DNA from 4 places in the Echinicola rosea genome. Region 1 is predicted to be linked to each of the others. Evidence: riboswitches for the same ligand, from Rfam matches in the RefSeq annotation. Region 1 holds a riboswitch; each other region holds the start of a gene.
What was found. A riboswitch is a leader RNA that binds a small molecule or an ion and turns the genes downstream of it on or off. The one in region 1 is predicted to bind S-adenosylmethionine.
Positions count from the first base shown of each region.

Region 2: linked by a shared signal. The riboswitch ahead of FDP09_RS10360 (O-succinylhomoserine sulfhydrylase) and the one ahead of FDP09_RS11305 (hypothetical protein) in region 1 are both predicted to bind S-adenosylmethionine.
Region 3: linked by a shared signal. The riboswitch ahead of metX (homoserine O-acetyltransferase MetX) and the one ahead of FDP09_RS11305 (hypothetical protein) in region 1 are both predicted to bind S-adenosylmethionine.
Region 4: linked by a shared signal. The riboswitch ahead of FDP09_RS15175 (homocysteine S-methyltransferase family protein) and the one ahead of FDP09_RS11305 (hypothetical protein) in region 1 are both predicted to bind S-adenosylmethionine.

Region 1 covers NZ_CP040106.1:2,810,019-2,818,026, forward strand. Annotated here, with positions in the region: gene argS (arginine--tRNA ligase) at 1-1,092, opposite strand, end outside; gene FDP09_RS11300 (arginase) at 1,160-2,110, opposite strand; SAM riboswitch class I at 2,974-3,086, shown strand; gene FDP09_RS11305 (hypothetical protein) at 3,209-3,700, shown strand; gene FDP09_RS11310 (efflux transporter outer membrane subunit) at 4,030-5,490, opposite strand; gene FDP09_RS11315 (efflux RND transporter permease subunit) at 5,493-8,008, opposite strand, start outside.
Region 2 covers NZ_CP040106.1:2,568,409-2,576,416, reverse strand. Annotated here, with positions in the region: gene FDP09_RS10375 (DUF5995 family protein) at 944-1,726, shown strand; gene FDP09_RS10370 (DUF4407 domain-containing protein) at 1,728-2,900, opposite strand; gene FDP09_RS10365 (GDSL-type esterase/lipase family protein) at 3,292-3,966, shown strand; SAM riboswitch class I at 4,048-4,156, shown strand; gene FDP09_RS10360 (O-succinylhomoserine sulfhydrylase) at 4,295-5,470, shown strand; gene FDP09_RS10355 (serpin family protein) at 5,983-7,233, shown strand; gene FDP09_RS10350 (beta-N-acetylhexosaminidase) at 7,297-8,008, opposite strand, start outside.
Region 3 covers NZ_CP040106.1:4,489,966-4,497,973, forward strand. Annotated here, with positions in the region: gene FDP09_RS17585 (acyl-CoA desaturase) at 183-932, shown strand; gene FDP09_RS17590 (BlaI/MecI/CopY family transcriptional regulator) at 1,147-1,509, shown strand; gene FDP09_RS17595 (M56 family metallopeptidase) at 1,515-3,983, shown strand; gene FDP09_RS17600 (30S ribosomal protein THX) at 4,092-4,208, shown strand; gene FDP09_RS17605 (hypothetical protein) at 4,422-5,447, shown strand; SAM riboswitch class I at 5,776-5,885, shown strand; gene metX (homoserine O-acetyltransferase MetX) at 6,110-7,165, shown strand; gene FDP09_RS17615 (homoserine dehydrogenase) at 7,158-8,008, shown strand, end outside.
Region 4 covers NZ_CP040106.1:3,828,632-3,836,639, reverse strand. Annotated here, with positions in the region: gene FDP09_RS15190 (formylglycine-generating enzyme family protein) at 1-151, opposite strand, end outside; gene metF (methylenetetrahydrofolate reductase [NAD(P)H]) at 1,358-2,311, opposite strand; gene metH (methionine synthase) at 2,396-5,104, opposite strand; gene FDP09_RS15175 (homocysteine S-methyltransferase family protein) at 5,110-6,153, opposite strand; SAM riboswitch class I at 6,217-6,318, opposite strand; gene FDP09_RS15170 (hypothetical protein) at 6,333-6,572, shown strand; gene FDP09_RS15165 (hypothetical protein) at 6,549-7,859, opposite strand.

The DNA.
Region 1 (8,008 bases):
AAGGACATCAAAGTGATAATCCTGCTCATTGCCTACGACATAAACCGATTTATTGATCTTGAAATCTTCGTATTTCAGGTCAGCTGTGCCCATGTCCTGGGTGATGTAAACAGAAGTGCCATCCCCTCGCAACACCAGCTTCTCGTCCAGCCCTTCCTCAGTAAGGTCTGCCCAGACGGATTGGTTGTCTTTTTTGAAAAACACTCCTTTTTCGAGGCCTTCCTCTACGATATTCTTTCCAAGAAGGTAGGTGTCCGATTCATAGTAAAATTTATCAAAGCTCACTCCCATTTTCTTGTAAGTGGCATCAAATCCTTCATACACCCAGCTGTTCATCGTTTGCCACAGGGAGACCGTTTCTTCATCACCTGCTTCCCATTTGCGAAGCATTTCCTGGGCTTCCAGCATGAGGGGAGCTTGTTTTTTGGCATCGTCCTCGGTTAGCCCTTTTGCGATAAGTTCTTGGATTTCCTTTTTGTAGGCCTTGTCAAAGAGTACGTAATATTTTCCGGCCAGGTGGTCCCCCTTCAGTCCGCCAGATTCAGGCGTTTCGCCATTGCCAAAATGGAGATAGGCCACCATGGACTTACAGATGTGGATGCCACGGTCATTGACCAGGTTGGCTTTGATGACTTCGTATCCATTGGCTGCAAGGATTTCCGAAACGGAGAATCCAAGGAAATTATTTCTTAGGTGGCCCAAATGAAGGGGCTTGTTGGTATTGGGAGAGCTAAACTCTACCATGACCTTTTGGTTTTTGGGTGGCAGCTGGCCAAGTTGTTCGTTTTGGTAGAGTGCTTGGAAAACAGCCATCCAGGACTGTTCGTTGACCGAAATATTCAAGAAGCCTTTTACCACGTTGTAAGCACTTACGGCATCACAGTTTTCGACCAGATACTGGCCGATTTTTTCGCCGCTATCTTCCGGTTTCATTTTGGTGAACTTCAGGAATGGAAAGAGCACAAAGGTGTAATTGCCTTCAAATTCCTTACGTGTGGGCTGCAAGGCAAGGGTGTCAGGGGCTACCTGATGGTCAAAAGCTTGTGCAAATGCTTTACTGATGGTTTCCAGTATCTGTTCTTGAATCGTCATTCTTTTTATAATATTATATAACTTCATCGGATCCTCTTCGGACCAATTGCATATCGTTTTCGGCGACTTAAAAGTTGCTGACCAAGGATTTGGTCGTGGATTCCAATACTTCAAAGGCATTTTGTGCCATGAGGTTCTCGGAATCCAAAGTGGGATTTACCTCTACGATCTCCCAACAGCAAACTCTTTTGTCTTTTATCAATTCCATATTCAATTTCAAAGCTTCCTCTACGGTAAGGCCATCCGGAACGGGAGTTCCTGTGCCTGCAGAAATGGAGCTGTCCATGCTGTCCACGTCGAAGGATATATATACCTGTTCACAATCTTCCAAAATGGATAAGGCCTCTTCCGAAATTTTCGTGATACCTTTTTCACGCACTTCTTTGGTGGTGAAATTTCGAATGCCATGCTTGCTGATGAGCTTATTTTCAGGTTCTTCAGTATCCCTGACCGCAATGTACACAATATCTTCCGCCTTGATCTTCGGAAAATCCCCTCCGATCTTCTTGATCTTTTCCCAGTACTCGATTTCCTCCGCAGAGGGATCATGTTGCTTGTTTTCCAAATTGTCTTCCTGCAGGCACATGCCCAGCGGCATGCCGTGCATGTTTCCCGATGGGCTGGTATATGGACTGTGGATATCTGCATGGGCGTCTATCCAAATCACGCCAAGTCGCTTTTCGGGATTGGCAGCCTTGATTCCCATAATGGTTCCGGCAGCTGTCGAATGATCCCCGGCCAGGACAATAGGGAATTTTTTTTCCAGCCGAAGTGTCTTTATCGTGTCATGGACATTTCCCAGCACTTCATGCACGCCATCGATGTATTTTGCGTGAGGGTAGGGGTTGTTTTTCCAAAGGTAATTATTTGCGTCCGGCACATTGATTGGGTCAAATCGGGTAAAGAAATCCGACTTTTTCCCCAAGCTGGCCACTTTTAGCGCATCTATTCCCAAGCTGGCACCCCTAGTGCCTGCGGCGAGTTCTGATCGTACTTCTACAAGCTTAATGTTTCTCATAATGGGTAAATCTCTAGTAATCTCTAGTTTGTTATATTGGGCAAATCCGTTTTCATGGATTTATTGCCACAAAAGTAGTCAAAATTGTGCATTTATGGGAGGGGGAGGTTCTAAAGGTTGGCAGGTTATAGGGGAATGGGTAGTTGGATAGATCAGGGCGAACATATTTAAGAAAGTATCACAGTTTAAATACATCTGCCGGCCCAAAGGAATAGCTTGATATGTGCTAAAAATTAGGGTCCGGTGACCTCATACGGTTTTAATATGATCCTCCGCTAAAGATTGATTTGACAGATGCTCAGTTGCTGACTACAACACCCATAAATTCATCATATATACCCACTACATTACATATAATCAAATTCGCTACTGTTTATGTTTTATTCATCCTCTAAACCAACTGGTGTCTTTGCTTTCAGCATTTGCCGTGACAGGCTGCTGCTATCCTAATGTACAAACTTGGAGAAAGTGCCAGCGGCACGGATGATAGCTGAACTCCACAAAATTTATTAGTAGTTGTGCATGAACTGGTAGCTGGGTGTTACGTTTATCGTTTAGGAGGTTGTGTTGGTTTTCTCATTCGTGCATTTGGTTTTCAAGAATACCTGAATGTTAAAATGGAGGTGTATATTGTAATGATAAGATAGTTTTAAGTGCTGGTTTTCAGTGAAATAATATTATAAATTACAATCATAAATGGCAGTGTCGAGGACGTTTGCAATGGCATGTGGGATGGAATGGCGAAGTGAAAATAAGAGTGGGAAAATAATTCCCTACAAATTCTATAGGGAAATTAGTTTTTGTTGAAAATTGTTGTACCTTTGAAGCAGTTATTAGCGAAAAGCGGAGTATGCTCAGTAGCTGATTTATAAAGAATAGGGGAGAGAACAGGCTCAGCGAACCTATAGCAACCTATCCCTCTCAACAGAGATAAAGGTGCTAAATCCTGCCGAAATCATTTGAGGACCTATAAATGTAAAAGCCATGAGACAAACAATGCGAATGCGGAACCTGCTAAAAGAGCCAAAGAGGTGTTGTTGCTGATTGCAGCACATCCGCGGAAAAAATTAACTAGTAACCATACCAAATCAAGAAACCATGACAGCAATAGCTTCAAATTATAACATCTCCACTCAACACAACAATATCTTTAGTTTCCGATCGGTAAGTCGAAATAAGGTGACGGACCTGCGGTCGTTGAGTGCCTATGAATGGCTAGCACAAAATGAATTTGTCCAGTTGGAAGGCCAAGGATCTTTTGGTTTTCAGAATTATGCAGATGCCAACAAACAATTTCAAGCAATCTATTTTACCCTTAAAGGAGATTTGGCGGCACATTATGCGTTCTTCAGAGGAATCGTATTGGCAGGACAGCCGAAGGAGATTTACTTGGAGAATATTCATGAAAACAGGAGTTTTACATTGAAATTTTACAAAAAAAATGAAGAAGTGGCCAAGCAGTACCTGGAGAAAGTTTTCAGAATTGTAAATGAAGAAATCAGGTTTAAGCAAGTACTTAGAAAAGTGCTTGTCAATCAAGAGAAACATCGCTTAGAAGAAAAGTTGCTCTTTAATGAGCTGAGCAATTAATGATATAATAATAAGCCATCACTAATAACCATACAAAAGAACCCTTGCCAAATCGACAAGGGTTCCTTTTTTTAGGGTTTATGCATCAATTTAGAATAAAGCCATTTTTTTGGGGAGCTAAATTCTTTATGTATCGAAACAATGATACGCCACCAAGGTCCTACAATGCAATATGTAACTTACATTCGGTACAGGTTACGACATGCACTTGGTGCCTTTGTGAATTTGTGGCATTTTTTCTTATCTGAGGTTTTACCATTAAGAAAACTCCCAGCCCCCCAAACTTTTACGTTTGGTTCCAGATCAAGAAGGTTTTGGCTGCTTCGGAGTTATTTCCATCCGCCTCCGAGGCTGCGGTACAGCTCGATATTGGCGATGGCCAATTGGGTTTTTAGCCTTACCAGCTCCATTTGATTTTCCAGAGCGTCTTCCTGAGCATTGATGATTTCCAGGTAGCTGGCAAATCCACTTTGAAAGAGGAGAAAGGCATCATTTACCCCCTTATTGGTAACTTGAAGTCTTTCCTCTACAATGTCGTGAGCCTCCTGTAGCTTTTCGATGGTCACCAGTGCATTGGATACTTCCCCGACTGCACCGATGATGGTTTCCTTAAAGTCCAGCTGGGCGATTTCCCTCTCGTTGATCGCAATGAGGTGATTGGTTTTCAACTTACGGTTTTGGAAAATTGGCTGGAAAATGGCACCGTTTAACATGGCAAAGCCGGCTCCCAAAGGATCAAGAAAATGCTCGATCTGGAAGGAGTTTAGTCCAACCCCGCCACTAATGGTCAGGGATGGATATTTCATGGCCTGTGTCACCCCTACATTGGCATTGCTGATAATCAAGTTGTACTCGGACGCCGCGATATCCGGTCTGTTTTGGATGAGTTCCAGTGGGACACCCGTTTGGTAAGTACTGTCAAAGGTAATGTCCTCCAAGTGATGGACAAGCTCCAACTCTTGAGGTGATCGTCCCAACAGCTCATTGAGGCGCGTTTCCTGGATGGCATAATCCCGCTCTAAATCTGGGATCAATGCCTTTGCCCGTAGCATTTGCGATTCGGTTTGTTGCACCGCAAGGGAGGTGGCTTCTCCAGCGTCATACTGGAGCTTTACGATTCGTAGCGTATTTTTGCTCAATTCATAATTCCGTTTGGAGACGGTCAGTTGGGATTTGAGCATGAGCATGTTCAGGTAGGTGGTGGCGACTTCAGAAACCAATGCGGTCTGCAAGGCTTTTTTGAATTCCTGGGTTTTCATAAAGGAAGCCCTTGCGGCTTCTTTTTGCCACCGGAGTTTTCCCCATATGTCTATTTCCCAGCTGGCCTGCAAGGAGGAGACATACTCCAAACGCTCGGTGTATAGGGTGGTGGGAATGTCATCTCCATGGTTTCTTCTGGCCCTATTGGAGCCATAGTTGTTATAGTATTCCGAATAATATTCCCGGTTATATTTAAAAGGAGAAGCCCCTAGGGAAGGCAAGAAATTGGCTTTTGACTGCTGTAGGTTTTGATACCCAATGTCTATTTCCTTAGTCATTTTCTGCATGTCGAAATTATTGTCCAATGCTGAATCGATCAGACTGACCAAAGTGGAATCCTTGAAATAAGCCTTCCAGTTAACGGATGCCATGTTTTTTTTGCCTGTCATCAGGCTATCCCTAAGGCTGTCCGCTCCGTAATATTGATCCGGGAAATCCATTTCCGGTCTTTTATAATTTTGCCCTACCTTACAACTGGCCAGCGCCATTACGGCCAGTGCAAAAGGCAATATGTTTTTTAGAGAATTCATAGCTAGTCTTTTTCTATCGTTTCTATAAAGTACCTGTCTTGGATTTGCTGGAAAATATAGGCCAATACAGGGATAAAGATCACCCCTAATGAAATGCCGAAAATCATTCCACCAGCTGTACCGATACTTACTGATTTTGTACCTTGAGCAGAAGATCCTACCGAAAACATCAACGGCACCAAGCCTGCCGTGAAGGCAAAAGAAGTCATTAAAATTGGCCTGATCCGAAGTGCACAGGCCTCTATGACGGCATCTGCCACGTTCAGCCCTTCTTTTCTCTTTTGGGACACAAACTCTACGATCAGGATGGCGTTTTTGGCCAGTAATCCTACCAACATCACCAGTCCTACTTGCACATAAATGTTGTTTTCGATGCCGGCAAGATTGATAAAGACAAATACCCCAAGGATACCCGCCGGAAGGGAGAGTATCACGGCCATGGGCAGCCAGAAACTTTCGTACTGTGCAGCCAGGATGAAATAGATCAAGATGATACTGATTACGAAAATGATGGTGGTATTAGAGCCTGACTTTTTCTCTTCCAAGCTCATCCCTGTCCATTCAAATCCCAGGTTGGCGGGAAGTTTACTCTCACTTAATTCTTCAATGACTGCCATCACATCCCCAGTACTGTAGCCCTTTGCAGGCGTAATATTGATTCTGGCAGCACTGTATAGATTGTACCGGAAAACTGTCTCGGGACCATAGGTTTCTTCCAGTTTTACGAAAGTATTGATCGGCACCATTTCTCCTTGGTCGTTTTTGACCATGATCGAATTGATCGCATCCGGTGTTTCCCTATACTGGGTGTCGGATTGCATATAGACCATGTACTGGCGGGTAAACCGGTTGAAATCACCTACCCTTGTCCGGCCAAAGTTGGATTGGATCGTGAACATCATGTCCTTTACGCTTATTCCCATGGCTTTGGCCTTTTCGTAGTCGATCTTGATTCTATATTGCGGGAAATTGGGATTGTAGGAGGTAAAGGCTTTTTCTATGGACTCCTGTTTGGTAAGCTCATTTATAAAGCCGTTGATTAGCTGGCCAAACTCACCATAGTCACCGTCCGAATAGTCTTGGAGGACGATCTGTACCCCGTCAAAGTTACCAAAACCCTGTACAGTGGGACGAGGATAAATGTTGATGCTGGCCTCACTGAGGACACTGAGCTTATTGGTAAGGTGCTTCACGACCTCACCGATTTCCCTTACATCGCCACGTTTTGCGATTTCCTTTAATTTAATGTACCCAAGTCCTGTGGAAGAGCTTTCGGAGTCATCTACAATATTGTAACCTGACACCGTGTTGACACTTGCTACAGCGGCCTCTTCATGAAGGAGAGAATCTGCTTGCTTCAGCACTTGGTTGGTACGGTGCAGGGAAGAACCTTCCGGCATGGTAAGTGAAAAGATAAGGAAATTGTCATCCTCTGTGGGGATGAAACCCTTGGGCGTAGTCGTGGCCATTAGAAAAGTCAATCCGGAGACCAACACCAAACCTCCCATGGTCCACCATTTATGGCGAATGGACCATTTTACTACCGCGAGGTACTTCTCAGTAAACTTGTCAAAGGCACTGTCAAATTTCCTCAACCCCTTATCACGAAGCATTTTGGCGGTATTGGCCGCTCGGCTTTCACGAATCCGGTCAATGAGTGGGATACGTTTACGTCTTTTGTTGGGATCTTTCTCCTTCAGGATAAGAGCACTGAGTACGGGTACCAATGTAAGGGCATTCACTGCAGATATCAATACGGCAAAGATAATGGTGTAAGCAAATTCCTGGTAGAATACACCTACTGGCCCTTCCAAAAAACCTACCGGCAAAAACACTGCGGCGATTACAATGGTAATGGAAATGATGGCACCGGTGATTTCTGACATCGCCGCCACCACTGCGTCTTTGACTTTTAGGCCTTCATCTTCCATTTTCTCATAGATCGCCTCGATGACCACAATGGCATCATCTACTACAATTCCAATCGCCAGTACAATGGAAAACATGCTGAGTACATTCATCGTTGCTCCAATCATATTGAGGAAGAAGAAAGTACCAATGAGTGAAACAGGGATTGAAATAGCTGTAATAATGGTGGCCCGGGTGTTTTGTAGAAATATAAAAACGACCAAAAATACAAGTACAAAGGCTTCCATCAGGGTTTTTTGAACATGGTGCATGGACTCATCGATCTGGTCGCGCACGCTGTATGAAATTCGGTATTCCATACCTTCCGGAAATGCTTTGGCTTGGTCTTCCAGTACTTTTCTTACCGCTTTGTCGATCTCCACGGCATTGGCGCCTTGCTGCTGTACGACATCTATCGTTACCGCAGACATGCCATCCAGTTTATTGTCACTGGCATAGTTAGAGGCTCCAAATTCCAGCCTGGCGACATCCTTCAACCGTAATTGGGTACCATCGTCCTCGGTTTTGATGACGAGGTTTTCGTATTCGTCGGGCTCACTGAAGCGTCCCGTATGTTTCATTACGATTTCAAAAACTTCATCGGAATTTT
Region 2 (8,008 bases), 240 kb from region 1:
CGCCTAGCAGCTATTGGGCGTGAAGAAATTAAACAAGCAGGCGGAAAAAGGGCAGGCTTGTTTGACGAAATAGTGGGAAAAATGGTTATTGGAAGCTAAACACGAGGAGTTTACCTGCATGTATGCAGGGTTTTTTGGTCACTTTTTTGACCTGTAGCAAAAAAGTGACAAAGGTTAAAGGAGCCATTTCACTGAAATTTAACAATCTACCCTAATACTTACCCACACCAAATCATATAGAACCAAATCCCCCAACTCGCCACACCTACTTAACAATTAATTAACACCAAGTCAGGAACGAGCTTTACACTGGCTCAAAGCCTACCAGTAGCACAAACAGGCTAAAATAAAAACCTAATACACTTAAAAACTGACACTTACACCAAAAACCGGTTAATACAACAGCCCAATAGAAAATTGATTTTGTTAAAAATCAAAAAACAGGTTTAAAAACAACACGAAAATCAAATTATTTATGCAAAACAAACGAAAACTGGTTTAAAAAAAGACAAAAAAAAGAGGAATCCTTGCAGAGATTCCTCGAATGGGTTTATTTTAACTGACTAACAGCCGTATATATTTTGGAAAAAAGGAAGTTAATCCTCGTTTTTAGAACCAAAACTTCTTTAAACTTAATAAAAATATTTTTGATTACAATAAAACACCAAAAATAATTTCTCCGATCAATCGTTCAGTTCCTTAATCAACACTTAATCCCACTCCATCCGAAATACAACTACACCTCTACAATCCATACTAAAACGATTAATTCTCCACTTTCCTAAGAAAGCCATAGTATCTCGATAATTTCCCAACTTTCCCAAAACAATCACAAACTACCCATCACATTCGAAAAACGCTCCATACAGGTCGAATTAAACCAAAAACATCAATAATTTTATTATCTTAAAAAAAACATACCAATTGCACGGACTTTTCGACTATGCTTTCAATAGAAGAGGTAATCACCAGAATGGATCAAATAGTAGCCGACTGCAGAACACAAAAAAGCAGAATTGGCTACTTTGCCATTTTGTATCGGCAAGTCACCAAGAGGATAAAAGAAGGAATAGACCTTGGAGAGTTTGAAGACAACGCACGCATGGAGCGACTTGACATCATCTTTGCCAAGCGATTTTTCGACGCGTACGAGAACTACCTTTCTGGGGTCCCCACCAGTCAAAGCTGGCTTTGTGCCTTTGACACCACCAAAAAAACCGGAAAGGTTATTCTCCAGCATTTACTCTTGGGCATAAACGCCCACATCAACCTGGACTTAGGCATTGCGACCGTCCAAACCATGCAGGGAAACGGCCTGGAGACCATAAAAGATGACTTTGATAAGATCAACATTATCTTGGCAAGCATGGTGGACGGTGTAAAAACCAACCTTTCCATCATTTCTCCACTATTTGGTTTTCTGATCCAGCTGGCCGATGGGAAAGATGAACTCCTGCTCAATTTCAGCATCCAAATCGCTAGGGACGGGGCATGGAAGTTTGCCCAAGAATACAGCACCACCCAGGATATTGATCGATGCTTCATGATCCGCGACCAAGCCATTCACCGAATCGGGAACAAAATAGCCAATCCGGGAAAATTCTTTGGGTGGATCGTATTTGTCATCAACCTTACCGAGTGGAAATCCATCCCTCAAGTAATGGACAGACTGGAAGGAATTGCGCAAACCGCAACCCCTAACAACCTACGAACCGCTTCACTATAGACTAATCTTTAATGGCCTCCTCCTGATGCTCAGTTTTGTCCTGTCCTTTAAGCTCATTGGCATCTTTTATCCGCTTTTCGAGAAGGTTCATTTCTGCTTCGGTCAAGACCTCATTGCGATGGAGTTTTTTCTTAATGAGCGATAAGGTCTCTGCGGCGATCACCTCATCGAATACCCGGATCCGGCTGGTGCTTTCAGCCTGGTTTTTATAGTTGTACTCATCGGCATACACCTTTACAGCACGCTCTGACTTGTCCAGCATTTGGTCGTAAGGCCCTCTTCCTGCCATCAACTTGACCAGCACAGGAGCAGTTTCCATCGCCACAAAAAGCAACATAATGAAAAAATTGGCCAGATAGACCGCTTGACTCTCCCCTGTCAGCTCCGACAGGGCATGCATCCTAGCTGCCAACCCGTCAAGCTGATCGATTGAAATTTGCTGCTTCTCAAACACTTGTTGCTTTCTGGCCAATACTGCTGCGATCTCCCTCTCATTCTCATCGATCTTCGCCCAATTCCTTTCCTGCATTCGCTCCAAATCCTGTTGGGCTGCATCCAGCTGCTCTTCTTTCTTTTTTGCATTGCTCCCCAAGCCTACTACGCCCGTGGTGCCTGGGGTCTTTATCCCAAAACGCTCCTCATCATACTCCTTTTGTACCTGATCCCTGAAGGTGGCCTTTGCCGCAATTTCATCGCGCAGCTGTTGATTCTCCCGTTCCAGACGGACTATCTCGGGAAAAGCAGCTCCCAAATTCTCTTTGGCCTCTTGCATCTCCACCACCTTTTGCTCCCCCACTTTTTGATTGATTTCCTTCTCAAAGATCTTCAATTCCAGCGGCTTGGAGATCACCATCGCCAAAAACACGGCGAGCAATAGCCGGGGAAAGGCCAGCTTCCACTCAGCCCAAGACCTTTCTTTCTTCCTCATGCTTGATACAATAAAACGGTCTAAATTGAAAATCATCACGCCCCAGACCAACCCAAAAGTCACCGCAAAATACCAACTTTCAAATACCGTGTACAGGGCATATCCAGCCGACAATCCCGCCAATACGCCTGTAAAGAATACCGTACCTCCGATTCCTACATATTTGTTCGTTTCGGTAGGACATTTTTTAAGAATGGCCATATTGGCGCCACTGCAAAACCAAAAGAATGCTTTCACTTTTTCCATTGACAATCTATTTCATTGGGATACTCCACTTCTTCCACTCAAAAAGCGAGCAACAATCCTCTGAAATTACGCACCGGAAAACACATCCAATAACCAATGTGATGAAAACACCCTATAATGCCACCAATCAGCACTTTCAAGGTGTAAAAACTCCTGCCCAGTCCGTCAAAGCCTTTTAAATCTCATTGACCAAAATCGCACAGGTACCGCCTATGTACGACAATATGTTCGGAAATGAAAAAATAAGCTAGACCCAGTTTGGGCATTCGGGATCCGGGTTTAAACACTCCGTTCCCTTTTCAGATGTATTAACATTTCTCCTTTTCCAATATTTTTAGTTATTTACATAACAGAATAACTGATAAAACCTTAACACTAACCACTAGCACAAATGTCCCTCTCAGCTTCATTTCACCGTATCACAGGCATACTACTTGTACTTCTCCAAGCATGCATTATCCATGCACTATCAGCACAGGACAAACCGGAAAAATTCCAAAAAGAAGTAGATCAAATTGTCTCCAACACCCCTGTACCATCAGGAGATATTTATCTTTTTACAGGAAGCTCCAGTGTGAGAATGTGGAAGGACATCAACCGCTTTTTCCCTGACGTGACGGTAGTCAATACCGGGTTTGGGGGTTCGCAGACGTTTGAATTGCTACATTATGCTGATGACCTGATCATTCGCTACGCTCCACACAAGGTTTTTATCTACGAAGGTGACAATGACCTGGCGAGCGGTAAAACTCCCGTCACCATCCTGAACACCATGCAAAAACTGGTCGGCAAACTCCAGGCAGCACTTCCAGAAACTGAAATAGTCCTCATAAGCCCCAAACCCAGTCCATCTCGTTGGCAGCTCAGAGAAGAATATGAATCACTAAACCGGCTATTGAAAGTATATGCCGAAAAGACCAGCGGGGTTGCATTTGTTAATGTTTGGGACATTGCCCTTAATGAAGAAGGACGACCCAAGCCGGAAATCTTCCTCTCCGACAGCCTCCACATGACCAAACTGGGCTATGAGGGATGGGCAGAAATGCTTGAACCACACATTCCATAGGCCATCCTCCTGTACACTCAAAAGCCAAATTGTTTGGAAAATCAACCGGGCTGATGTTACTTTGCATGACTTCAGGAGACTGATTTATACAGAAGAGGCGAGAGACCAGGCTCTTTGACCCTCTGGCAACCATTCGCTGCTGCGAAAAGGTGCCAAAACCTGCCCAAAACGAATTAGGGACCTATAAATTAGACATTATGACCAATCTGCCTTTTCACCGCTTTTTTCTTATCCATTATCGGATTTCGTGGGTCTATGCCATGTTCGACTAATATTGACTTTTCTTGATTAATGACCGATTCTATAAAACTGAAAGATATTAAATACCATGTCAAATAAGCATTTTGAAACAGAAGCCATCAGGATCGCTTCATCCAAATCCAACCAACGGGAGCATTCTGCCCCCATTTACATGACCTCCAGCTTCACCTTTGACAGTGCCGAAGAGGCACGTCAGATGTTTGCAGAGGAAATCCCGGGCAATATCTACTCCAGGTATGCAAACCCCAACAGCTCGGACTTGATCGAAAAGGTTTGTGCCCTGGAAGGCACCGAAGACGGCATCGCCACTGCCTCTGGAATGGCCGCAATGTTTGGAAGCATCGCTTCTCTCCTACAACAAGGAGACCATATCCTTGCTTCCAGATCATTGTTTGGATCTACCCACCAGCTGCTCACAAGGGTCTTTCCCAAATGGGGCATCACTTCTACCTACGGGGACATTTCGGATATCGAAAACTGGGAAAAGCTGGTCAAGCCCAATACAAAAATGCTCTTCATAGAGACTCCTTCCAATCCTGGTCTAGAGGTAATCGACCTGGAATGGATCGGCAAGTTTGCCAAAGCACACAACTTGATCCTAGTGGTCGATAATTGCTTCGCCACTCCCTACCTCCAGCAGCCTGCCAAATGGGGAGCGGACATCGTCGCCCACAGCGCCACCAAATACATCGATGGACAAGGACGGGTACTGGGCGGATTAATCCTTGGAAAGCAAGAACTTATCAAAGATGTACAGTTCTTTACACGCCACACGGGGCCATCTATTTCTCCCTTCAATGCTTGGATTCTCTCCAGAAGCATGGAAACACTTTCGGTCAGAATGGAAAGACACTGCGCCAATGCATTGGCAGTAGCGTCTTATTTCGAGGACAACAAAGAGCTAGAATTTGTAAAATACCCTTTCCTAAAATCCCATCCGCAGCATGACCTTGCCAAGAAGCAAATGAAACATGGCGGCGGCATAGTCACACTCACGCTGAAAGGAGGAATTGAAAGGGCTCAGCGATTCATTGACGAGCTGCAGATGATCACCGTCACCGCCAATCTAGGGGACACCAGAAGCATCATTACCCATCCTGCTTCCACGACACACAGCAAGCTCACTGAAGATGAACGCCAGCGCGTAGGCATTCTCCCTGGGCTGATCAGGCTCTCTGCGGGACTGGAGCACCATGATGACATCATCGCCGATATTGAGCGGGCACTGGAAAAATCCAAATAGCCTACCCTAAAAAATAGATACTGAAAAGATGGCGACTATTCATCACCGTCACAGCCGACCTGGCTTTTATCACAGACAGGTCCGCTATGACGGTGTTTTTGTTTATGACAGTACTTTTGAACCCGCATTATGCACTAGCCTATCTATTTCGACCTGAAACCACTTAAAAATCAGTTGCTTCTCTTCCCGATTGACCGGGACTGATTTTCTTGTAGTTTCAGCTCTCATAACGATTCCTAATGCATAAAGCGGGCAGGCAAGAAGGCAGGCTTGTTTGACGAAATAATAGCCAAAAAGAATGTTGGCAGCTAGAAAAGGTTTATCTGGCTTTAGATAGGCCTTCTTGGCTTTAGACAGGAGGAGTTTGCCTGCATGAGGGGTAGGCTTTAATTTTAGACCAATAGCTGCACACCTGTGCGCCGTGGCGTAGCGGCGGTTTTTTTTGGTTACTTTTTTGGTGTAGCACTTACTTGATTTTGACCGTATTGGTAATAAAACCAAATGACCGTGCCATGAAAAAGTTCAATTATTTTCTTCTTTTATCAATGGTTGTTTCCACAGTTGGATGCATGGATGGGGATCCCCAAGACCGCGATATCCAGCCCAACCTACGAACACTGACTGCGGAGGAACAGTCTCTAGCCACCTACAGCGGAGATTTTGCCATCGACCTCTACCTGAAGCTTAAGAACCATGACGACACCAACCTCTTTTTCAGTCCTTTCAGTATTCAGCAGGCACTATCCATGACCATGAACGGCAATAAAGGAACAGTCATTGAAGAGTACATTCAAACCCTCAGGTACGATAACCTCACCGCTGACCAAGCCAATATAGCCAACGAAGGGCTCACGCAATTCCTCCAGGAAGTAGATCCAAAGGTGACATTTAAGATTGCCAACGGCATCTGGTACAAAGAAAGCCTCACCGTAAAGGAAGCCTTTCAACAAATTGTCCAGCAACACTATTTTGCTGCGCTGAGTGGCCTAAACATGGCAAACCCTAATTCCGTGGACATCATCAATAGTTGGATAGAAGCCCACACCAATAACCTCATTCAAAATATGCTGGACTACATCCATAAGGATGCTGTCATGTATTTGGTGAATGCCATATACTTCAAGGGAGATTGGAAATACCAGTTTAAAAAAGGCGCTACAGTAAAGGCCCCGTTCCATGTCGATGAACACACCATTGTCAATGTGGACATGATGAACACCCAAGAACCTGCTAATTTAAACTACCATAAACCCGAGCACCTGACCTATTTGGAAATCCCCTATAGCACGGGACAATATTCCATGGGGGTACTACTACCAGACGAACCGAACTTAGATCAGGTAGAAGAACTGCTCAATTCAGAAAATCTCCTGCAATGGCGAAACGCAGCAAGGGAAAGGACCATCATCCTCCATATGCCCAAGTTCAACATGCACAAAAAAATTGGTAACCTTAAAGAAGATCTAAAAGCACTAGGATTGGTTACCCCATTTGAATTTGACGAGCAAAACTTCACCGAACTGTTTGACACCCCAACGGATGATTTAAAAATCAGCCGAGTCATTCACGATGCAATGATCGAAGTGGATGAAAAAGGCACCGAAGCTGCAGCGGCTACAATTGTAGAAGCAATCGCCACTTCTGCCGCCCCAGTTGGCCCCCCTATCATCAAGCTAGACAAGCCATTTTTGTTCTTTATCCAAGAAAAACACAGCGGGGCCATTTTGTTTATAGGAAAGCTCAGCGATCCGTCATTGCTCTAACCCTAAAAAAGCCACCACAAAAAAGCACGTAGGCCGATTTGGGAAAATCGGCCTACGTGCTTTTTATTTTTCTTCTTCCTTATCTTTCAACAGCGGTGATCTGTAATAATCCACATTCAGCGCCTCCAGCCTGGCGGTATGCTTGCGCAATCGTGCCTTATAACTCTCCCAATCCCGATTATCGGGTGAGGTCCAAGCCACCTCAGCAATTCCGACCAATCGGGGGAATACCATATACTCAATATCATCCATCGTCTCAATCGTCTCAGTCCACAGCGGTGCTTCCACTCCCAAAATATCATCCTTGCCAATCCCCTCTACCAACTCGGTAGGCTCCCATATATAAGCACTGTCCAATTCAATATACGCTGCCCAATGCAATCCCAACTTGGAAGTAGAATCATACTGCATGTCCAAATAGGCCTTGCTCGCTGGAGAAATCAGCACTTTGGATCCCTGCTCCACGGCCATTTTTGCATTATCTGCTTTTGCCCAGTATTGGGCTGTCGTACTTGGCCGCAACGCCGCATGGGCGATTTCATCCCAGCCGATGGCCTGTTTGTCATATGAATTGACTATATCTTGTACCTGTTCTATAAATGGTATGTAATCCTCCAAAGCGGTCACGTGTGACTCATCGCCACCAATATGAATGTAGGGACCAGGCGTCATTTCCACCAATTCGCGTACCACATCATCGATAAATTGATAGGTCACTTCCTTGTCCGTACAGAGCGTACTAAACCCTACTTCGATACCTGTATATAACTCTGGA
Region 3 (8,008 bases), 1.7 Mb from region 1:
TATTAGATTTTAAGTTTAGCATAAAATACAAGTGCATAATACCAGATTAATAATGCTTATACAATAAAAATCATCACTAAAAATCATGAAAGATATCATCTTTAACAAAATTTATCAGGCCTTACTCAAATTTTACGGTTTAAGAAATTATCTTTGTAATCTAAAATCAACAATAAAATCAAGTGATATTAATAGTATTCTTCCTTCTTCACTGGTATTTCTCCCTGTTTTGCCAGAGTTTCTTTCTGCACCGCTATGCAGCCCACCAGATGTTCATCATGAACAAATTCTGGGAAAAGTTCTTTTACCTTTTCACTTGGGCATGTCAAGGCAGTTCCTATCTGTCTCCAAGGGCTTATGCCATTCTTCACAGAATGCACCATGCCTATAGTGATACACCTAAGGATCCACACAGTCCACACCATACAGAGAATCTTTTTACCATGATGTGGAAGACCAAGAACATCTATAACGAATATTTCAGCTTTAGACTCAAGCCTGAAGAACGGTTTTCAAAAGACGTTCCTGACTGGAATAAATTTGACCTCATGGCAGACAGTATGTTTGTCCGCGTGGCTTGGGGATTAGTTTATGTCGCCATATATGTACTAAGCATCAGCGTGTTTGAACTACCGGGAACACATTGGTGGATGTACTTTCTTCTTCCTATTCATTTTTTGATGGGGCCGGTACACGGTGCCATTGTGAATTGGAGCGGGCACAAGTACGGTTACGCCAACTTTGACAATAATGATCATTCTAAAAACAGCTTGCTGTTGGATGTGTTAATGCTGGGTGAATTGTTCCAAAACAACCACCACAAGCTTCCTAACCGTCCTAATTTTGCAGTAAAGTGGTATGAGTTTGACCCGACCTATCCGGTGGTAAAGCTCCTGCACCTTACCCGTATCATTAAATTGAGAACGACTTGATCTAATGCTGCTATTAGATATCTCCAAAAGGACTGCCCTACTCGAGCAGTTCTTTTTTTGTTTACAGACAACTAATCTTTTAATTAAAACTAATAAAACAGTTGTTAAACTAAATTTTTAATTGTATTTTTATACTTGCCAAAAGGAAGACCGGTTCTTATTTGCTATTTTCAAACTAAATGATTAAGTTGACAGAAAAACATAAAGAACCAAAATGAGAGAGTTAACAAGAGCTGAGGAACAAGTAATGCAAATCTTATGGGGTATCGAGAAAGGCTTCGTCAAGGATATCCTGGCCAAAATGTCATCACCCAAACCGGCCTACAACACCGTATCCACGATCATTAGGATTTTGGAGAAGAAGGGTTTTGTCAAGCATAAGGCTTATGGCAAATCCCATGAATATTACCCCATCGTCACAAAAGACCAATACAGAAGCTTTTCAATCAAAAACCTGTTGACCGGATATTTTGGTGGTTCATTTTCCAAACTGGCTTCCTTCTTTGCCAAAGACGAAAACCTGGACATTAAAGAATTAGAAAAATTGATGAATGAGGTTAAAGACGATGTAAAATAAACTAGATGGCACATCTGATCGACTATATCTGGCAGAGTTCCTTCTGCCTCTTATTTTTTTTCGGGATATATTGGTGTTTCCTGAGAAGGGAAAAAGTTTTTGGCTTTACGCGGGTGTTTCTACTGGTCACACCCGTACTGGCCTTGTTATTCCCCTTGATAGAAATACCGGTGGAATTTTCCAAGCCCACCATATCCCTGGAAAACACGGACTTTTTACAATACTTGACAGCGCAGGAGGCCAAAGAAGGCATTGCAGCAAGTTATGGACTTCCTGAAGTAACCGTAGAAAGCACCAAGCTCCCCATTCTCTTGGAGTGGAAAGACTATTTGTTTTTAGGGTATTTGACGATAGCAATATTACTTATTTTCAGGCTGTTGTGGCAGTTCCTGCAATTAAGGCTGCTGACCGAAAAGGGTTGGTACCAAACGGTATTCAATTTGAAAAACAGCTATTTTTTGATACCTACATTCGGTCTGGCACCGGTATTTTCATTTTTCAACAGACTCTTTTGGGACGATAGCCAGCAACTAAAACCTGAAGAAAAGGCACATATCATCAAGCATGAAATAGAGCATATTCGCCAGGGGCATTCATGGGATATGATGTATTACCAGATATTGAGTATTTTATTTTGGTTTAACCCCGGTATCCATTTAATGCGAAGTGCATTAATTGACACCCACGAATATTCGGCAGACGCCAATGTCGTGAAGCAAACCGCAAACAAAGACACCTATACGAATCTTATTGTCAAAATAGCATTTAAAGGACTGGATCTTCCTGTTGGCAACTATTTCATTAGATCGACAACCTTAAAACGCATTATGATGATGAAGAACAACAAAAAAACCAATTGGTTTAAGTTGGTGATGGTGGTACCCCTGACAGCCATGTTACTGGCTCTGGTCTCCATGAAGACCATTTCTACCTCCAGCTTTTTTGAGACAGGATCCAGCTTGAGCTTGGCCAACATGAAAGAACTGATCAAACAAGCGCAGGATACGATAAATGTGAGTACTAAGGTGATGCATATTCCAAACCCTGAGCACTACGAATATGTATCAGCCCTAAAGGATGGCAAAGTCATTGCCCAACTGGGAAACCTACAATATGAAATCGGGAACATTTCCGATGATGAGGAATATGCTGACGTGATGGGAATGATAAACATCTTCAAACACCACAGCAGCTTTGTTAAAAGATACGACACCCCGGAACTGCATACCACAGCAGATAAAATGCCCGTGGCAAAAGGCGGCATAGAGGAATGGAATAAGTTTCTATCCAAAAATCTCAAGTACCCCACCGAGGCAAGAAGGCTGGGAATGACCGGTAATATTTACATCGAGTTTGTGGTGAGCAAAGAAGGCAAAGTCCTACAACCCACTCTTAAACGATCTTTGGGCATGGGCTTGGATGATGAGATTTTGAGAATTTTCTCTTTGGAAAGTATGCCTGAATGGAATCCAGGCATCATCGATGGAAACGCCGTCAATACGCTCATGGTCCTTCCTATCAGGTTTAAACTTAAGGGAGAAGTGGCCAAGTCCTCATCGTTTTTTGACACTCCTTCTTACACCCCCAAAAAGGAGGTTTTTGATGTGGTCGAAAAAATGCCTGTTCCTAAAGGAGGTATGGATGGCTGGAAAGAATATGTTTCTAACAATTTAACTTACCCGCAAGCCGCTCAGGAAAAAGGTGTAGAAGGGACAGTCTATGTCAGCTTTATCGTAGATGAAGACGGCACACCTCAAAATCCTAAAATCCTTAGGGGTATCGGCAGCGGAGCGGATGAAGAAGCCATGAGGCTAGTGGCAAACGCCCCCAAATGGACTCCAGGTCAGCAACAAGGCAAAACCGTTCCTGTAGAGATGAAAGTACCCATTAAGTTTCAACTGGATATTCAGGCTATTGGTGCTCCCAAACCAAACCAACTCGATGACATAGTGGTCGTTGGCTACAGTGCTGTGAGCATAGAGAAAGACAGAAAAAGCCGTCCATCAAAACCTTCCATAAATTCTTCAGATAAGACCGAAGACAACGGAGAAGACCCGCTTTATATAATTAACGGTGAAGAATATCAAAAGGCAGATATCAGTAAAGTTTCCCCTGAGGACATTAAATCCATCAATGTCCTGAAAGGAGAATCAGCCATTGAAAAATATGAAAAGAAAGGTGAAAATGGTGCTATTGAAATCACTTTAAAGGAGGGTGTCCAACCTCCAAAAAAATCCGATAAATCCAACAACAACCTTCTGCAAGCCCCCAATAAAGATCTCCCAACCTTTGCCAAAGGCGAAGAACCGATCTATCAAGTGGATGGTGTTGTTTACAAAGCTTCCAAGGTTAAGCTTGAGCTGTCCCCAAAAGACATCAAATCCATTGAAGTGATCAAAAGTGAAGAAGCCGGTATTTATGGCTCAGCTGCTAAAAATGATATTGTTGTCATTACCACAAAAAACAAACCTTAAGCGGACTTCTTTTACATCTACCCTTAGAGCATTTGTTGTTCTCTTTTATGGCCATTACCTTCGCATGTATAGATGAAATAAATTCTTAACCGTAAAATCATAAAAACTATGGGCAAAGGAGATATGAAATCCAAAAGAGGTAAAATCCACCAAGGGACGTTTGGTAAAAGCAGACCGCGCAAAAACCAAAATATAGCGACCAAAAAAGAGCAATCACAAGCCTAAAGGATCGGTATAAGACACAAGCACTTCAAAACCAAGGCTCGAGAAATACTCGGGCCTTTTCTCTTTTTTGGGCTTTCTCTTTATTTTTCGTTTATATATTTCCCCGTATTATACACATATTACACTATTTAATATACCATTCGTAATATTCAAACGATCCAATCCATCCAGAAGCATCGTAGATAGTTTGTATAAATCACAACTCACTATCTTATGAAAACAATAGCAAAAACAATTTTAAGAACAACACTCATCGCCCTACCTACATTAGGCTTCTATTCCTGTGACAACGATGAGGAAATGGACATGCCGGAAAATGAAGTGGCATCCCTATTCGTATCCAGCAATACCAGTGGAATGATCACCATTTTAGATTTCGCCTCAATGGATGGCATAGGCAGCAGCACTGTCGCTTCTGCCGGTGCAGATGCCGATGGGATTTATTATGATGAGGAAGAAGATCAAATCATCCAATTGGTGCGTAGCGACAATTCGCTAAACGTCTATTCTGATATCATGGCCGCTAAGATGGACGATGGACTGTCCGCCTCACTGGAACTAAGCGGGACAGGCGGCTTTGTGAGTGGGCGTGAAATTGCTGTCATGAATGATATGGTCATCGTGGCGGAATCACCTGTAGAGGCCAACGGCAATCAGAGCAGCCTTTATGTTTACCAAAAAAATGCCAATGGATTTTCTCTTCAAAACACCTACCAGGTAGATTTTGCCTTGTGGGGTATCCACATAGAAGGCAATACCCTCTATGCTATCGTGGACAAAACGGCTGACCTCGCCGTCTTCAACAACTTCATGGCCAATACTGACGGCATGATCACGCCGGATAAACGTGTCACCATCGAAGGGCTCGGGAGGACCCATGGACTGACCTATTCGATGGAAGATGACCTGATGGTCCTTACTGACATAGGTGAAGCATCTTCAGACAGTGATGGCGGTTTGGTCATCATCACAGATTTTACCAGCACACTTAGCAGCACCTCTGACGGTGGCACCATTTCTATGAATGACCAAGCCAGGATCGAAGGCAGCAACACCATGCTGGGCAATCCCGTGGATGTCGCCTACAGTGAAGATAGTAAAATGATTTTCGTGGCTGAAAGGGCCAATGGAGGCGGAAAAGTACTGGTTTACGACTACTTCTCCTCAAATGGCAATCCTTCTCCGGCTTATAACTGGGACGTTGCAGGTGCTTCTGCCGTCTATTACTATGAGGACTAGGCAAGCATTGATCTCGGTTTAGTCAAACCTACTCCATCCATGATTATAAAGGGAGCTACACACTCTTCTACTCCCAAAGGTGCGCTGATTTATTCAGGCACCTTTTCCCTTTTATCCCTTCTGCTTTCGATACCTTTCGAACAGTAAACCAATTCCATAACGCTTTTGAGGACGTCGCTTCACTCAAACGCATCAAAACCCTAATTCTCTATCGATTTTATAGGGTTTTTAAAAGGGAATTATTTTTAAAAAACTCTTTTTCGAATACTTGCAAGTTTAAAAATTGGATTGTTACTTTGTGCTATCCTTTACTTTTTAAAAGTACAAGGATTTATACAGAAGAGGTAAGAGACAGGCTCGCAGACCCTCTGGCAACCTGGAAAATCCAAGGTGCCAATTCCTGCCGAATGTGAATATCCGCATTTGGAAATATAAATTCTTAAACAATGAATTTTATAAAAAGGATACACACAGCAATACAACTTCACACACAAATCATCATAGCATTTCTTTTTACCGAAAGGGACAGTTTCATGCATCGTCGAATGTGCATGTGCAACTAAGCCCCCTACTTTGGTCCATACCGGACAACCCGATTCTTTTATATCCATTATTTGATGATCCCAGTTGACTGAAGTCAACGCTAAATTAAGAGTAAGAAAATGAATCTAACATCACCGTATCTGATTACCGATATGACACAGGAAACATTCCACTGTGAAGAGGAATTAAATCTCGAATCAGGTGAATCACTACCAGGATTTGAGATCAGCTATACTACTCAAGGGCATTTGACACCAAAAAAAGACAATGTCATCTGGGTATTGCATGCACTGACCGGGGATGCCAATGTCCACGAATGGTGGAGTGGTCTGGTGGGTGAAGACAAGTTTTTTGATCCTACCAAGTACTTCATCGTCTGTGCCAACCTGCTTGGATCATGTTATGGATCCACACAGCCCCTTAGCGAAAACCCCAAAACAGGAAAACCATACTATTATGACTTCCCAAACCTGTCCACACGCGACATGGCCAAGGCTTTTGACCGTCTTCGTCAGCATTTGGGAATTCAGCAGATCGACACCATCATCGGTGGATCACTCGGAGGCCAGGTAGCGTTGGAATGGTCATACAACTTGCAAGAACAGGTAAAGAAGACCGTAATAGTAGCCTCCAACTCAAAGACCTCCCCTTGGACGATCGGCTTCAATGAAGCCCAAAGGATGGCCATCGAATCCGACAGCACTTGGGGACAAAACTCTCCAGATGCAGGCAAAAAAGGCCTCGAAGCAGCCCGTGCCATAGGCATGCTCAGCTACCGGCACCAAGATATTTTCCATGCCAGCCAAGCCGAAACGGAAGAAAAAACGGACCATTTCCGCGTAAGCTCCTACCTGCGCTACCAAGGCCAAAAACTCTCCAACCGCTTTAATGCCCTCTCCTACTGGGTGCTTACCAAAGCCATGGATAGCCATGACCTGGGCAGAGGCAGAGGAGGTACCGCAAAGGCCCTGTCACAGATCAAGGCAAAAGTCCTCTCCATCGGGATCAACACAGACTTGCTCTTCACCAAAGAAGAGTCGCAGTTTATCAGCAAAAATGTCCCCAATGGCACGTATCGTGAGATTTCTTCCATCTATGGACATGATGCGTTTTTGGTAGAAAACGAACAATTAAATTATATTCTAACTTCTTTTTACTTGGAAAACAATGACTAACCACATTGGTTTGTTTGGCTTTGGAGTGGTCGGCCAAGGATATTATGAAATCGCTAAAAACGACCGCCTCGCGCTTTTACCTAAAACAATTGTCGTACAAAATAAAAATAAAGAACGAGATCATTCACTGCAGTTTTCTTTTGACCCAAAAGACATTTTGGATGCCCCTTGTGACATTGGAATAGAGCTGATCTCAGATCCTGTGCAGGCCTATGATTATGTCAGCAGCCTTTTAAAATCAGGAAAAAAAATCATTTCCGCAAACAAAAAAATGCTTTCAGCCCACTTGCCTGAGCTACTGGAACTGGAAAAAATTTATGGTGGAAGCCTACTTTATGAAGCCTCCGCTGCAGCAGGTATCCCGATCATTACCTGCTTGGACTGTCATTTTAGGGGCGATCACATCAGCCAGCTTCAAGGCATCCTCAATGGTTCTTCCAATTACATTCTTTCCCGTTTATTTCAAGATGACCTTAGCTTACAGGAAGCCGTAAAACTGGCCCAAGAAAATGGATTTGCGGAAGCGGATCCCACTTTGGACATCAATGGCAGCGATGTCAGCAGTAAACTTACCATTCTTAGCCTTCATGCCTTTGGAAAGTACATCCCCGAGGGAGAAATCCTGACCCTTGGCGTGCAACATGTCCATGCAGCAGATGTGGCACTGGCCAAATCCCTAGGGTTAAAGATCAAGCTGATCGCCACCGCAAAACAAACCCCGCAAGGCCTAAACATGTATATTCTCCCCGCTTTGGTAGGCGAAAGTGATCCGCTTTTCCTGGTAGAAAACGAATACAATGCGGCAAAAATAACTTCCCAAAACCTAGGTGAACAATTCTTCCA
Region 4 (8,008 bases), 1.0 Mb from region 1:
CAGCAATCGGAGTCATCCCAAAAACCAAATCGGTATTTGGAATCTCTTCTGTATATGGGTCAAATGGTTCCGAATAAACACTGCTGTTAGTGTTAAAAAACAAAATACTACCTGCTACTATAGCAGAAACTACAAACTTATGAAGTAACATATAGGGTTAATGGGTTATAAATATTGGTCTCCAATATAGCAACTTTTTTAAAAAGCGACTTCCCACTCATATAAAAAATGAAAGGAAATGTTTCTCGGAATGTTTTCCAATTGAAACAAAAAAATTAAACCCATTGAATTCGAAAGAAAAATCCTGGGTAAGGAAAGTAGGAAGCCTTATGTGAATGGTTTAAACCCAAAATCAATGCCGTTTAGTTAGTATGTACCTGGAAATGTGGGTTCTATTGTTTTTCTGCTAAATTCCAAGATGGTTTTCATCTCTTTACCTTTGTCACTTTTTTGCTGCAGGTCAAAAAGTGACCAAAAACCCCCGCCGCTGTGCAGCTATTACCCTAAAATTAAAAGGTTCTATATGATTTACTATGGGTAACTATTACTTTGCATGTCAAATTCTAGCTTGCCTTTCATCTTGTTGCCTTGTTACTTTTTTCCTTCAGGTGAAAAACGTAACCAAAAAAACCCGCTGCGGTGAGCTATATGACTAAAATCAAAGCCAGCACTCACGCAGGCAAACTCCTCTATTTGTGCAGCATACCAATTTTTTGTACTGATTCACGTCAAACAAGCCTGCGCTTTTTCCAGCCCACTTCTTTGATTTCTTAACGTCAAATACCTCAAGGCAGAATAGAAAATTGCCCACTGAAAAGGAACATGAATCAACATTAATTTAACCGGAATAATATCTTTACCCTCTATAATCCATATAGAGCCAATTAAAGCCTTCCCTCATGCAGGCAAACTCCTCCTTTTCTAGCAGCCAACATTCTTTTTGGCTAGTATTTCGTCAAACAAGCCTGACTTCTTGCCTGCCCGTTTTAAATTACTTAAGGCCCAATACCTGCAAGGCGGATCCATTTTGTACATATTTTAAAAGGCCATGGATTAAAATAATAACGCTCTCAATAGACCTTCCGTATTGGAAAATATACTTAACTAAACGGCATTAAACCCAAAAAATCTACGCTACAGCGCACAAGTATTCCGGCCTAAAACTGCTTTATAAATCAGTCGCTTCGGTGCTGTTTTCGATTCTACCTAGCATGAGACAGGTTCACCATCCGCAGCGGTGGATGCCTCAGTCTCCAAACAGCTTGGGTCTCTTACAGTTTTAGCCCTCATTACGAATACTATTGCAAAATCCAAGATTAACGGTGCCCTCATAAGTCCTGCCTCTCAGCAAGTAAACCTAAAAAACAGCACTCGCCACTTTATGAACCGTACTGGCCTTGCTCATGGTGTAATAATGCAGGCAAGGCACCCCAAAATCAATCAGTTCCTTGCTTTGCTGTATGGCCCATTCGATACCTACCTGTCGAACCGCGGCGTTATCTTTGCATTTTTCCAATTCATCCATCAATTGGTCCGGCAAATCCAAGAAAAAGATACTCGGCAACACCGTGATTTGTCGTAAAGTCGTAATCGGCTTAAGACCAGGGATGATCGGAATGGTGATGCCTGCGTCTCTTACTTGCTTGACAAAATCAAAATACTTCTTATTGTCAAAAAACATTTGTGTCACGATGTACTCAGCACCTGCATCTACCTTGGCCTTAAGGTATTTTAAGTCAAACTTGAAGCTGGGAGCCTCAAAGTGCTTTTCAGGATAGCCAGCAACACCAACACAGAAATCAGTTTGGAATCCTGTTTCTGTTTCCTCATGCAAGTATTTACCATGGTTCATCCCGACAATCTGCTGCACCAATTCATTGGAATAGCTGTGACCACCTTCCTCTGGGATAAACCTTCCTTCCGATTTTGGAGCATCACCACGTAGGGCAAGCACATTTTCCACACCAATGAAGTTTAGGTCAATCAGCACATTCTCGGTTTCCTCCTTGTCAAACCCACCGCACAGGATATGAGGGACAGCATCCACCTTAAACCGATTCATTAGCGCTGCACAGATTCCTACCGTACCAGGACGCTTGCGGGTGCTTACCTTTTCCAACAATCCGTTGGCATGTTTTTTATAAACATACTCTTCACGGTGGTAGGTAACATCTATAAATGGTGGATTAAAATCCATCAAGGGAGATATCCCATCCAACATTTCATTTAAACTTTGCCCCTTCAGTGGTGGAAGGATCTCGAAAGAAAAAAGTGTCTTTTTTGCTTGGTTGAGGTGTTCTGTTACTTTCATCGGTTAAGTAAGGTTGATATCGTATAACGCAGCACCGCTTTCAGAAAAACAGTGCTGCAATGGTTAATCGATTTGAATTCGTAATTATTCCAATACAGGATTTAAACGGGGATTGTAAGCTAAATTAGGCGAGAGCCATTTTTCTGCTTGTTCCTTGGATACTCCCTTTCGTTTTGCATAACTCTCCACTTGGTCTTCTCCTATTTTGCCCAACCCAAAATACTTGCTTTCTGGGTGACCAAAGTAAAAACCACTGACAGAAGAGGTCGGAAGCATAGCAAAGCTATCGGTCAATTCCACACCAATGCTGTTTTGGGCATCAAGTAATTCAAAAAGGGTCACTTTTTCTGAATGTTCAGGACAGGCAGGATAGCCTGGCGCAGGCCGGATGCCGGCATAGGCTTCTTTGATCAAGGCGTCATTGTCAAATTCCTCGTTGGTGGCATAGCCCCAAAGATCTTTCCGGACCACTTCATGCATGTACTCTGCAGCTGCTTCGGCCAGTCGGTCACCGATGGCTTTGAACATGATTTCATTATAGTCATCGCCTTCTGCTTTAAACGCGTCCACTTTTTTGTCCATATTCAATCCCGCGGTAACCGCAAACCCACCAAAATAATCCACTTGTTCAGGATGAAGGTAATCCGCCAATGAACGATTTGGTACTCCTTTGCCTTTTTTGCCTTGCTGACGAAGGAAATGGAAAGTGGTGCCGGTTTCGTGCAACTGCTCATCCAAGATCGACAAGTCATCCCCGCTTCTCCTGACGGGATAGAGGCCTACGACAGCCTTGGCTTGCAGCCAATCTTCAGCGATGGCCTTATCCAACATGGCATTGGCTTCATCAAAGAGCTTTTGGGCCTGTTCGCCGACCACATCGTCTTTAAGGATCTTGGGGTACTTTCCAGAAAGCATCCATGTACTGAAGAACGGCGTCCAGTCGATGTATTTTCTTAACACATTGAGGTCCAGATCACGTATAGTTTTCCCCAGTTTGACAGGCTTCGCAGGAGCATAATCCTTCCAGTCAATTACGACCGGATTTGCCTTCGCCTCTTCATAAGTGGCCAATTTTTTGGCCTCTTGCTTGGCTTGGTGACTTTCCCTAAGCTCTGCATAGGTAGCCTTTATCTTTTGGTGATAGGCTTCCTTGGTCTCTTCACTGATCGCTTCCCCTGCCACTGGAACAGACTTGGATGCATCCAATACGTGAACCACCGTGCCACTATAAACAGGGTCAATTTTTACAGCAGTGTGAATCCTACTCGTAGTGGCACCACCGATCAGCAAAGGCAGCTTCAATCCCTGTCTTTCCAGCTCGGATGCCACATTCACCATCTCATCCAATGACGGCGTTATAAGCCCACTCAGACCGATAATATCCACATCATTCTTAATGGCTTCATCGATGATCGTCTGTGCATCTACCATGACCCCTAGATCGATGATCTGGTAGCTGTTACACGCCAAGACCACTCCTACGATATTCTTGCCAATGTCATGGACATCACCTTTTACAGTAGCCAGCAGGACTTTTTTGATCGAACTCTTCTCCTCGTTGAAATCGGCATCACCGGCCTTGGGCATAAAGGGCTCCAGATAGGCCACTGCCTTTTTCATCACCCGAGCAGATTTCACCACTTGTGGCAAAAACATCTTACCTGATCCAAAAAGGTCACCCACGACGTTCATCCCGTCCATAAGAGGGCCTTCGATAACTTTTAGCGGACTCCTTAGGTTTTGGCGGGCTTCTTCAGCATCACTTTCGATATGATCTATAATTCCTTTTACAAGGGAATGCTCAATTCTCTTTTCAACAGGCTCAGCACGCCAAGCTTCGCTGGCCACTTCTTTTTTTCCACTGGATTTTACCGTTTCAGCAAAGTCCAAAAGACGCTCTGTAGCATCATCTCTTCTGTCCCAAAGCACATCTTCCACATGCTCCAATAGGTCTTTCGGAATATCATCATAAACTTCCAGCATGGCGGGGTTGACAATTCCCATGTCCATTCCATGCTGGATAGCATGGTACAAAAACGCCGCATGCATGGCTTCACGGACCGGGTTGTTTCCCCTGAAAGAGAAACTCACATTGCTGACACCGCCACTTACCTTGGCACCTGGCAGATTTTCTTTTATCCATTTTGTGGCCTTGAAAAAGTCGATTGCATTGCTTCGGTGCTCTTCCATTCCGGTGGCCACGGGAAAAATATTAGGATCAAAAATGATGTCCTGGCAATTAAATTTTACGACATCCACCAATATATCATAGCTACGCTTGCAGATATCTATACGACGCTGGTAAGTGTCTGCCTGGCCATCTTCATCAAAGGCCATGACCACCACAGCGGCACCAAACTTCTTGATGGTTTTGGCTTGATGGATAAATTCCTCTTCGCCGTTTTTCAAGCTGATGGAGTTGACAATGCCTTTGCCCTGGATACATTTTAGGCCAGCCAAAATAATGTTCCATTTCGAGCTGTCCACCACAATGGGGATCCTGCTGATCTCAGGTTCTGAAGCGATTAAGTTAAGGTACTTCACCATGGCTGCTTCACCATCCAGCATTCCTTCGTCCATACAGACGTCGAGGACCTGTGCCCCACCCCTTACTTGGTCAAGGGCTACCTCCAAGGCCTCATCAAATTGTCCATTGAGGATCAAACGGGCGAATTTCTTTGATCCGGTAACATTGGTTCGCTCACCTATATTGACAAAATTCAATTCAGGTGTAAACACCAATGGCTCCAACCCTGATAATTTGAGCTGGCTATTTCTAATATTCTTATCCATTCCCACTATTCTTCTTCTAATATAAACGCTAGTTTCCTGGGTTTGTACTTTTTACTTACTTCCGATATCACACGGATGTGTTCTGGGGTAGTGCCACAACAGCCCCCCAAGATATTGATCAATCCATCCTTGAGAAACTCTTCTACTTGTTCGGCCATTTCCGTAGCGGTTTGGTCATATTGACCAAACTCATTGGGAAGTCCGGCATTGGGATAGGCACTAACATAAAACGGTGCTTTTTCAGCCAATACTTTTAAATATGGCCTTAGTTCCTTTGCCCCCAAAGCACAATTCAGCCCAATACTCATCAAAGGTACATGCGAAACCGAAATCAAAAAAGCTTCGGTCGTCTGTCCACTCAATGTCCTCCCGGAAGCATCCGTGATAGTTCCGGAAATCATAACAGGGATCCCTCCTTCTTCTGGCAAAAGCGGCATATCCTTTTCCTCAAAGACCTCTTGGATGGCAAATAATGCTGCTTTTGCATTTAATGTATCAAATATGGTTTCCACCAAAATGATATCGACACCACCATCCAAAAGCCCCCTCACCTGCTCTGCATATGCTTCCGCGAGTTGATCAAAATTAATGGCTCTGTAGCCGGGATCATTGACATCTGGGGAGATAGAGGCTGTCCTATTGGTAGGCCCCACTGCCCCAGCCACAAAACGAGGCTGATCTGGTGTCTTCTGACTATAGACCAAGGCTGCTTCCTTGGCAATTTTTGCCGATTCTACATTGAGTTCATATGCCAAATGCGAAAGGTCATAATCTTCTTGAGCAATAGAGGTACTGCTGAATGTATTGGTCTCGATGATGTCAGCACCGGCTTCCAGGTACGTATCGTGAATATCCCGGATAATCTTGGGCCTGCTCAATGACAATAAATCATTATTGCCTTTAAGTGCTTTGGGGTGACCGGCCAGAGCAGGCGTCCTGAAATCATCCTCCTCCAAGGTGTACCGCTGGATCATAGTGCCCATGGCACCGTCCAAAATAAGGATTCTCTTTTCAACTTGCTGAAGTAATATGTCGGTTCGTGTATTCATGCGCTCATTAATAGTAAGAAAAGCTGTACCGAGCAAAGAACCGATAGAAAAACAATAATCTACCGCTCATCTTTTCCTGACAAGCTCAGGATGGGAGTTAGCACCTTGTCTGATCAGGTTGCTAAGACGTCATAGGGCCCTTCCCTCGGTCTTTCTCGATAAGCAATTCCAAAGTTAACATGAATTGGTGGAAAAAAATTGCAAACCCACAATTTTATTTAGGAAAACATGTACTCCCACAAGAATTCGAGAAATCCGTGGGAAACTTTTTAACAGTTAAGAAAGTGGATAATCCTTTAGGAAAAGATACAAGGGCGGGAGATTTTCAATCTAGTTACTTTTTGGGACAATTGGAGGATGAACTTGCCACCCTTTCTGGATTATGCTCAAGGCTGTTAAGGCCGGATTCCTATGCCTAATTGCAAATAGGGATTTGACATAAACTGGGACATGCTTACAGTACCGAGTTTATAGCTCCCAAGAGGAATTTCCATCCCTCCAAATACCGACCCCACCAGGGCCAGTTTGTTTTTTTTCGAAAGTGGAAATACACGGCTTAAGTAGATTTCTGGCTTGGCCATTAATCCGCCATTGCGCAACTCCCCGTCATAATCAGGCAGGTCAATCAAGTCAGGAAAAGCTAATTTTCGCTGATGTAACAAACTATATCGAACGTTTCCATATCCCAGGCCTCCCACGGCCCCCACTTCCCAGTTATAAATATCAATAAGTTTAGCACCAAAATTCCCATAAATCCGTAAGCTGCTCAGGCTTTGGTCGTAATCCTGATCAGCAGTTCCTTCCATGTTCAGGTTATACAAATCAATACCGTAAAGAAATCCTCTGTTTTCGCCCAAAATCTTAAGCCCAAGGTTCTTCGGAATCCCTTCAAAAGGCTCAAATCCATTTTCCTTCAAATGACTGTTTAGCTTGTTGGGTCTGGTGAAGTGCGCCCCATACAGCAAGTGTAGCCCGAGCGAAGCATCCCTGTAAAAATAGTTTTTTTCGGGAAGGCTTATCCCTGCTCCCAATCGCACAAAAGCGCCGCTTTGCAGGTTGTCAAAGTTTATCCCGTTAATCTTCCAGGATTCCTCAAATGGGTTAAAGGAATAACCAACTTTTGCGATCATGGTGACCACTTCTTCACTTGGCAGGAGGTTAAGGTCATAGCCCACTTCAAAGCCAATTTCTGTCAAAAACCCTCCCATAAACTGGCTTCCCTTATTAATGTCATTTTTCCTTAGGATAAAACCATGTGCCGGATTGGCCAAAAACTGGTCCAAGGTCTCCCCTTCCCTTTCTTGGAGCATTTCCACATTTAGATAGCCCATACCAATGGACATATAGTGGATCAGGTGAAACTTCCCTTCCTCAGTAAAGCTGTAGCCAAAGTTAATAAATGCCCGGGTCGTGCGGTAATCCAATTCATAATCATTAAATGGTGTTGCTACACCATTGTTTTGATACAACTCAGCCCCTACGATAAAATCATTAAACCTAGTTTGGTAACTCAGGCCATAGGACCTGTAATTATTGGGCATAGGTGCCTGTCCATGGCTCTCAAGGAGCTCATTCAATCCTTGAAGATTTGCTCCCGAGGTACCATAGTAAACGTTAAAGGAGGTTCGCTGATAGCCCCTGGCAACTTGGGCCAAGGCCCCTTCAGCAAAGCTTAGCAGGATAAAAATTAAAACAATAGTCCTCATCAGGTGAATTTTCAGCTCAAAAATATCATTTTAATATTAAAAGACGATAACTTTTCATCATGTTTATAGGTCACCTGTCACTGGTAAACCTTTAGTGTCAATATGTGATTTTTACAATTTAACTGGTATTTTATTAATTAAACCACCCC